DNA from 4 places in the Mesorhizobium sp. M4B.F.Ca.ET.214.01.1.1 genome. Region 4 is predicted to be linked to each of the others. Evidence: predicted binding sites of a transcription regulator. Region 4 holds the regulator's gene; each other region holds the start of a gene.

Region 1 (2,201 bases), on a different contig from region 4:
CGAGAAGCGGCTCTTGCCGAAGCCCGGCTCCATGACGGCGAGCTTTTCGCGAAGCGACGACCAGACGCCGTCGGCGCCGACCAGCAATTGGCCGCTGGCCTCGATCCTGCGCCCGTCCGCTTCGACCGTCACCGCAACGCCTTGCGGCCCGGTGGCAAGGCCTGTTACTCGTGCGCCGGTGACGAGTTCGATGTCGCGGCACTCCGCGGCCTGCGCTGTCAGCGCCGCCTGTACGTCGGCACGGTGGGCGACGAGATAGGGCGCACCCCAACGGCTCTCGCCGGCTTGCCCCAGCGGCACCCGCGCCAGTTCACTGAGCGTCGCGGCGTCCTTCAGCACCACCGCCTCCGGCCGAACGGCATGCGGAAGCAACCGATCGAGCACGCCGACCTGCCTGAGGATGCGCGTCGCGTTGGGGGAAAGTTGGATGCCGGCGCCGGCCGCTTCGAGTCGCGGCGCCTGTTCGAAAATCTGCACGCGATGGCCGCGTTCGGCGAACGCAATGGCCGCGGTTAACCCGGCGATACCCGCTCCGGCGATGACGACTTGCCGGGAGCGCGCGTCGTCCATCAGATCTGTCGCGAAAGAGTCAGGCGGCCTGGTCGATATAGAGGCAGCCCGGCGGCACCGTTTCCGTCGCCTTCAGCTTCGACGAATAACGGTAGAGCGTCGAGCAATAGGGGCAGACCTTCTCGTTGTCGTCGCCCATGTCGAGGAAGACATGCGGATGGTCGAAAGGCGGGTTGGCGCCCGTGCACATGAATTCTCTGACGCCGATGTCGATCGCCGGATGGCCCGCATCGTTCTGGAAATGGGGAATGGAACCGCCTGCCATCGTCGTCTCCAATTTGGTCTCGGCCTGCTTTCGGCCAGTTTGCATCTGGATCATAACCGGCCTCTTTGCAAGATCGATGAAATGAAACTGTCGCAAAACCCTGTCAGAGGATAAGTTGAGCCGGTTAACCGGCTGGAGCATTTTTGCAGCCAGGCGTAATGCCTGGCTCCGAAAGGATGTTCAAGGAAACCGGGGCAGGGGCAAGAGCAGGAATCATGAACGAACTGAAGCCGGTGCAAAGCGAATTCATCACCATCGAGGCGGCAAGCCCGGAAGCCGGCAATCCAGACCGTTTCGTCAATCGCGAGTTCTCCTGGCTGCAGTTCAACCGCCGCGTGCTGGAAGAATCGCTGAATGCGAACCATCCGCTGCTCGAACGGGTCCGCTTTCTGTCGATCTCGGCCGCCAATCTCGACGAGTTCTTCATGGTCCGCGTCGCCGGCCTCGCCGGCCAGGTGCGCGAGGGCATCGCCCTCAAGAGCCCGGACGGCCGCACGCCGGAGCAGCAGCTCGAACAATTGCTGCGCGAGGTCGAGCGCCTGCAGGAGGACCAGCAGAAAAGCCTGTCGGCGCTGATGCAGCTGCTCAACAAGGAAGGCATCGAGAGCATCACTCGCGACGCGCTGACCAAGGACGAGAGGGCCTGGCTGGAAGAACATTTCCAGGATCAGGTGTTCCCGGTGCTGACCCCGCTGTCGATCGACCCGGCGCACCCGTTCCCGTTCATCCCCAATCTCGGCTTTTCGATGGCGCTGCAATTGCGCCACCGCAAGAACGGCGAGGAGATGAGCGCGCTGCTGCGCCTGCCGGTGGCCCTGAAGCGCTTCATCCGCCTGCCCGACCGCAAGAACCATGTCCGCTTCATCCCGCTCGAGGAAGCGGTCGGCCTCTATATCGGCAAGCTCTTCCCGGGCTACGAGGTCAAGGGCTCCGGCACCTTCCGCCTCATCCGCGACAGCGATATCGAGGTCGAGGAAGAGTCCGAGGATCTGGTGCGCCTGTTCGAGACGGCGCTGAAGCGGCGTCGCCGCGGTTCGGTCATCCGCATCGAGTTCGACATGTCGATGCCACCCGCGCTGCGCGACTTCGTCGCCGGCGAGCTCGGCGTTTCGTCGAGCCGCATCAGCGTCTTGACCGGTCCGCTGGCGCTGAGCCAGATCTCCGAGATCGTCGCCGTCGCGCGCGACGATTTGAAGTTCACGCCCTACAATCCGCGCTTTCCCGAGCGCATCCGCGAGCATGGCGGCGACTGCTTCGCCGCCATCCGCGAGAAGGACATCGTCGTCCACCACCCCTACGAATCCTTCGACGTGGTGGTGCAGTTCCTTCGCCAGGCGATGGCCGACCCGGAAGTGGTGGCGATCAA
Region 2 (2,201 bases), on a different contig from region 4:
CCAGGTGCGCTATGGCGCCGAGCCGAACGACGTGCCGCCGGTGTCGCCGGCCTCGCAGGGCAATTTCCTGGCGCATACGCTCGGCACGTTGCGCCGCGCCGCCGGCACGCGGGTGTTCTGGTACCTGTTCGCCACCTTCTTCGTCTGCGGCTTCACCACCAACGGGCTGGTCGGCACGCATCTCATCGCCTTCTGCGGCGACATGGGCATCGGCGAGGTGCAGGCGGCCGGCCTGTTGTCGATGATGGGCATCTTCGACCTGATCGGCACGACGCTGTCCGGCTGGCTCACCGACCGTTTCGACCCGCGCAAGCTGCTCGGCGTCTACTATGCCGTCCGCGGCCTGTCGCTGATCTACTTGCCCTATTCCGGCTTCTCGGCGGTCAGCCTGATCATCTTTGCCGTGCTCTACGGGCTCGACTGGATCGCCACCGTGCCGCCGACCCTGAGGCTCGCCAACGAGGCCTTCGGCGACCGCAGCGGCCCGATCGTCTTCGGCTGGATCGTCGCCGGCCACCAGGTGGGTGCTGCGGCCGCCGCCGCCTTCGGCGGTACGATGCGCGAGCTGCAGGGCAATTACGAGCTGGCCTTCATGATCGCCGGCATGACAGCAATCGCGGCGGCCTGTATCTCGCTCTTGATCAACACGAGCAGGCCGGCGTTCGAGCCGGAGCCGCAGGCGGCGTAGGGCGCGACTTTTCCTTCTCCCTTGTGGGAGAAGGTGTCGGCGAAGGCGACGGATGAGGGGTGCTCCAGGGAACGCCACCGTCTCACTCAGTCGCGCACCCCTCATCCGTTTCGGCGCTGCGCGCCGATCCACCTTCTCCCACAAGGGAAGAAGGGAAGGCCTGTTCATTGTTATCAAAACTTCATGGTTCCGAGATGCGCCTGAAACATTGAGGCGGGAGCTTGGGGGCGACGTTAAACGCCATCCAGGAGACAGCCATGAACAAGATCTCGATGACCCGCCGCGCCTTCGTCACCTCGGCGAGCGCATTCGGCCTGGTCGGCGCCTCGGGCCTCGCGCTGCCCTATTATTCGCGCGCCAGCCAGCGGCCTGCCTTCACCCATGGCGTCCAGTCCGGCGACGTCGACGCCTCAAGCGGCATGGTGTGGACGCGCACGGACCGTCCGGCGCGCGTGATGTTCGAAGTGTCGTCGACGGAGAGCTTCGCCAACGCCACCAGGCTCGCGCCGCTCGATACGTCGCCGGCCAGCGACTACACGGTGAAGCGGCTGCTCACCGATCTCGCCGCCGACCAGGACATCTTCTATCGCATGACCGCGGCCGACCTCGCCGACATCAACGCCGTTTCCGAGCCGATCGTCGGCCGCTTCCGCACCGCGCCGGCCTCCAAGCGCGACATCCGCTTCGCCTGGTCGGGCGATACCGCCGGCCAGGGCTGGGGCATCGACGAGACCGGCATGAAGACCTACGCCACCATCGGCAAGCACACGCCGGATTTCTTCCTGCATTCCGGCGACACGATCTATGCCGATGGCGTGATGAAGGACGAGGTCGACCTGCCCGGCGGCGGCAAGTGGAAGAACGCCGTGCTGATCGACGAGAAGCGCAAGGTGGCGCAGACGCTCGACGAATATCGGGCGCAGTGGAAATACAACATGATGGACAGGAATGTGCTCGCCCTCTCCGCCATCTGCCCGACCTTCTACCAGTGGGACGACCACGAGGTGGTCAACAACTGGTCGGATTCCAAGGATCTCGGCAGCGACGACCGCTACTCGGAGAAATCCATCCATGTGCTGGCGGCACGCGCGGCGCGCGCCTTCCACGAGATGACGACGATCCGCTACGAGCCGGCCGAGCCCGGCCGCGTCTATCGCAAAATAGCCTATGGGCCGCTGCTCGACGTGTTCTTCCTCGACATGCGCTCCTATCGCGGCCCGAACGGCCCGGACATGCAGGACACGATGACGCCGGAATCGCGCATGCTGGGCGAGCAGCAGACCAAATGGCTGAAGCGGGAACTCGCGAATTCCAGGGCGACCTGGAAGATCATTGCCGCCGACATGCCGCTTGGGCTGGTGGTGTGGAACGACGGCACCAAGAAGGTGGGCGGCGAGGCCGTCAGCAATGGCGACAACGGCCTGCCCAGGGGACGCGAGCTCGAGATCGCCGACCTGCTGCGCTACATCAAGAACGCCGGCATCAGCAACACGGTGTGGCTGACCGCCGACGT
Region 3 (2,201 bases), on a different contig from region 4:
TCGCCGCGTCGGAGGCCAGCGGCCCGCGCTTCTGCATCGGCGGCAGCGTCTCCTCCGAGCGGAAGTCGCTGAAGCCGAAATCGGCATAGACGGCGCCGCGGTTCCAGAACCAGTTGGTGCCGGGGTGGATGGCGCGCGCCCTGTAGCCCTCGCTCTTCAGGAAGGTCGCCAGCGACGGCGTCGGCGTGCGCACATACTGCTGGTAGGGGATGGAGCCGGCCGGCAGGAAGGCATTGGAGAAGCCGGTCAGCGCCTCGAATTCGATATTGGCGGTCATGCCGCCGAATTCCGGCGAGAACATATAGCCGGAGCGCAGCGCCCGCACATTGGGGATCGGGTCCGGCGTTATGGTGACGCCGGGCAGCTTGGTCGGATCCCAGAAGGATTCGCTCATGACGATGATGATGTCGGGCTTCTCGTCCGGCACCGAGGCCGTCACGTCAGGTCTCGCGATCGCCGCGATCGCCTTGTCGGAATAGCCGGCCGGCGCCGAGACATGGGCCATCGGCACGTTGAGCGCGAAAGCAAGCGCAAAGCCGTTGGAGGCGTAGTTCTCCTTCTGGTCCCACATGATCGGGATGATCTGCAGCCGGTCGCGGGTCCACGAGAAGGTGGCGTAGTCCATGATCGACACGAAGAAGGCAAGCAGCGGCACCGTCAGCGTCAGCCGCGCCAGCCGACCCTTGCGGCTGAGGATCGGCACCTTGCGGCGCCACAGGCGCCAGCCATAGACGAGCAGCGACAGGCCGGCCACGATGGCGATGGCGATGGCGACGGCGGTCAGCGGCCGCTCGCGCACCAGAAGCGGCATCAGCGCCATGATCTGGCGGGAGTAGAGGAAATCGGTCGGGTAGAGCGGATCGCCGAGATAGTGCGACTTCTGGTGGCCGACAAAGGCCAGCGCAAGGGTCAGCGGCGCCACGATCATCAGGCTCTGGTGGCTGCGGCCGAGCACGGCGTCCAGCCCGATCAGCACCAGCGCGAAGACGATGATGGTGGTCCAGCCCGGCTTGAAGGGCTGCAGGAAGAAGGCGACGGTGCCGGAAAAATCGCCGCGCACGATCCATTCGATGGCGAACACCAGTATGGCGGAGGCGAGCAGGGTAACGAGGCCGTAGCGGACGATCGGCCATCTCCGCCCCGGCAGATAGCCGGTGGATGGATCGTCTTCCAAGAACTGCGGCGCCACCTTCCCGGCGCCTTTCCTGATCCGTGCCACTTCGATATTCCCCGGCCCACGCTGCGCGCCAATCCGATCGGCGTCATTGAATTGTCATTGAACTGTCACGCAAAGCTAGCGCCTGTGGCGAAAATAAGAAGAGCCAGCAAACGAATCGTGAGCGGTTTTCATCATCAGTGATCGCCAAAAAGCCTTTTGGAACAGGCACTCGGGTGGTGATTTCGCGCCCGGACAGGGTGGCGCGGGCTTGACTTGCCCGTCCGCCTTGCGCCACAGGCAGGTAAAATCAGCCATTGGAGAGCCTCGATATGGCCGTCGCATTCACCTTTCCGGGACAGGGCAGCCAGGCCGTCGGCATGGGCAAGGACCTGGCGGACGCCTTTCCCGAGGCGCGCAGAGTGTTCGAGGAAGTGGACGACGCTCTCGGCGAGAAACTGTCGAAGCTGATCTGGGAAGGGCCGGAAGAGACGCTGACGCTGACCGCCAACGCCCAGCCGGCGCTGATGGCAGTGTCGCTGGCGGCGATCCGCGCGCTGGAAGCGCGCGGCTTTTCGCTGAAGGACAAGGTCGCTTACGTGGCGGGGCATTCGCTGGGCGAATATTCGGCGCTTGCCGCCGCCGGCTTCGTTTCGGTGGCGGACGCCGCGCGCCTGCTGCGCGTGCGCGGCAATGCCATGCAGGCGGCGGTGCCGGCGGGCGAGGGCGCCATGGCGGCAATCATCGGGCTCGAGCAGGCCGATGTCGAGGCAGCCTGCGCCGAGGCTGCAAAAGGCTCCATCTGCCAGGTTGCCAATGACAATGGCGGCGGCCAGCTGGTGATCTCCGGCGCCAAGCCGGCGGTCGAGCTGGCGGCAAAGCTGTGCACGGAAAAGGGCGCCAAGCGGGCGCTGATGCTGCAGGTCTCCGCCCCCTTCCACTCGGCGCTGATGCAGCCTGCCGCCGAAATCATGCGCGAGGCGCTGGCCGGCGTGGCAAAGAATTCGCCGGTGGTTCCCGTCGTCTCCAACGTCACGGTCACCCC
Region 4 (2,201 bases):
CGGCGCCGTTTCGAGGATCCCGACCTCGACGTCCGCGGCGTCGCCCGCATCGCCATGGGCATCCAGGGCATCACCGACACCCATGCCCGCGCCATGTTGTGGTCGCCGATCACGCCGCAGACCGACATCGCCTTCGCCGACATTCTGGAAGCCGAATTTGGCGTTCCGGCCACGATGGAGAATGACTGCAACATGATGGCGGTGGCCTTGCAGTGGCGCGATCCCGAGCGGTACCGCGACGACTTCATTGCCATCCTGCTCTCGCACGGCATCGGCATGGGGCTGGTGCTGAAGGGAGAGCTGTTCACCGGCACCCATTCCTCCGGCGGCGAATTCGGCCACATGATCCACCGGCCGGGCGGCGCGCTCTGCCGCTGCGGCCGGCGCGGCTGCGTCGAGGCCTATGCCGGCAACTATGCGATCTGGCGCAATGCCAAGCAGATGGGCGAGGACGCCGAGCCGGTCGATGTCAGCGACGCCGACATGCGCTCGCTCGCCGCCAGGGCGCGCGCCGGCGACGGCCCGGAGCGCCAGGCCTACCGCAAGGCCGGCGAGGCGCTCGGCTTCGGCCTCGGCAGCCTGTTCGCGCTGATCGATCCAGCTCCCGTCGCCATGGTCGGCGTCAGCGCCGCCGCCTTCGATCTGATCGAGCCGGCGCTGCGCGAGGCGATCGCCCAGACCGCCGGCGGCCAGCATTCGAAGTCGATCTCCTTCGACACCGAGCCGAACGAATTGCCGCTCATCCGCGAAGGCTGCGCCATGCGCGCACTGACCTTCGTCGACCAGGAGATTTTCGCGCCGGGCGTGCAGGTGAAAGGCGGCGCCACCGGGAAGAACGTGGCCTGAGCGTCAATCTTCCCTGATCGCGTAGCCCGCGCCCCGGATGGTGCGGATGACGTCAGGCATGCGGCCATTGTTGACCGCCTTGCGCAGGCGGCCGACATGCACGTCGACCGTGCGCTCGTCGATGTAGATCGTCTCGCCCCAGACATTGTCGAGCAGCTGGCTGCGCGAGAACACCCGGCCGGGATGCCGCATCATGAATTCGAGCAGGCGGAACTCGGTCGGTCCGAGCCGGATTTCGCTCTTCTTGCGGTACACCCGGTGCGACTCGCGATCGAGCACGATGTCGCCGACCTTCAGCATGCTGGACAGGACTTCCGGCTTGGCGCGGCGCAGCAGCGCCTTGACGCGCGCCATGAACTCCGGCGTCGAGAACGGCTTGACCAGATAGTCGTCGGCGCCGGTGGAGAGGCCGCGCACCCGGTCGCTTTCCTCGCCGCGCGCCGTCAGCATGATGATCGGCAGCCGCTCGGTCTCCGGCCGCATCCTGAGGCGCCGGCAGAGCTCGATGCCGGAAACCGCCGGCACCATCCAGTCGAGCACCAGGAGGTCGGGCACGTTTTCCTGCAGCCGGATTTCGGCCTCGTCGCCGCGTGTCACCACCTCGACCTGGTAGCCTTCCGATTCAAGATTGTAGCGGAGCAGCACCCCCAGCGGCTCCTCGTCCTCCACCACCATGATGCGTGGCGCGATCATCGGCCCGTCACCCTTCTTCTCAGGCCGGCGCCGACATCGCCGTCTCGTCCAGCTTCGGACGATTGGCGGGCAGTTGCTGGCCGGTCAGCACGTAGTAGGCGTTCTCGGCGATGTTGGTGACATGGTCGCCGATGCGCTCCAGATTCTTGGCGCAGAACAACAGATGCGTGCAAGCGGTGATGTTGCGCGGATCTTCCATCATGTAGGTCAAAAGTTCGCGGAACACCGAGGTGTATTTAACGTCGATGCGCTCGTCGTCGTTGCGGAGCTTGGCAAGCGCCGCGGCATCAGCGGCGGCATATTCCTCGATGACCCCCTGCACCTGGATCAGCACCAGCTGCGCCATGCCGTCGATGGAATGCGAAAGGTCGCGCGGCGTGACGCTGAGACCGACGGTGCCGACGCGCTTGGCGATGTTCTTGGCGAGGTCGCCGATGCGTTCGAGGTCGCCCGCCATGCGGATCGAGCCGACCACGGCGCGCAGATCGTTGGCCATCGGCTGCCGCTTGGCGATCAGTGTGATGGCGCGGTCGTCGAGTTCGCGCTGGCGCGCGTCCATGATGGCGTCGTCGGACACCACGCGCTGCGCCAGGGCGTTGTCGGAATTGAGCAGCGCCCGCGTCGAGCCGGCGACCATCGAGCGGGCGAGATCGCCCATGTCG

What was found. The regulator PhoB, encoded in region 4, activates phosphate uptake and scavenging genes when phosphate is short. The targets are predictions, from matches to a motif close to TGTCATNNANCTGTCAT.
Region 1: a site for PhoB is predicted at 913-929, ahead of EN857_RS25535 (RNA degradosome polyphosphate kinase). Genes of this name have one in related genera too.
Region 2: a site for PhoB is predicted at 857-873, ahead of EN857_RS17270 (alkaline phosphatase). Genes of this name have one in related genera too.
Region 3: a site for PhoB is predicted at 1,272-1,288, ahead of EN857_RS04840 (LTA synthase family protein). Genes of this name have one in related genera too.

Annotation. Positions count from the first base shown of each region.
Region 1 covers NZ_SRUX01000014.1:153,461-155,661, reverse strand. Annotated here, with positions in the region: gene EN857_RS25545 (FAD-dependent monooxygenase) at 1-570, opposite strand, end outside; gene EN857_RS25540 (zinc-finger domain-containing protein) at 590-835, opposite strand; gene EN857_RS25535 (RNA degradosome polyphosphate kinase) at 1,051-2,201, shown strand, end outside.
Region 2 covers NZ_SRUX01000008.1:113,624-115,824, reverse strand. Annotated here, with positions in the region: gene EN857_RS17275 (MFS transporter) at 1-688, shown strand, start outside; gene EN857_RS17270 (alkaline phosphatase) at 946-2,201, shown strand, end outside.
Region 3 covers NZ_SRUX01000002.1:318,334-320,534, reverse strand. Annotated here, with positions in the region: gene EN857_RS04840 (LTA synthase family protein) at 1-1,219, opposite strand, end outside; gene fabD (ACP S-malonyltransferase) at 1,489-2,201, shown strand, end outside.
Region 4 covers NZ_SRUX01000018.1:139,326-141,526, reverse strand. Annotated here, with positions in the region: gene EN857_RS29065 (ROK family protein) at 1-846, shown strand, start outside; gene phoB (phosphate regulon transcriptional regulator PhoB) at 850-1,539, opposite strand; gene phoU (phosphate signaling complex protein PhoU) at 1,559-2,201, opposite strand, start outside.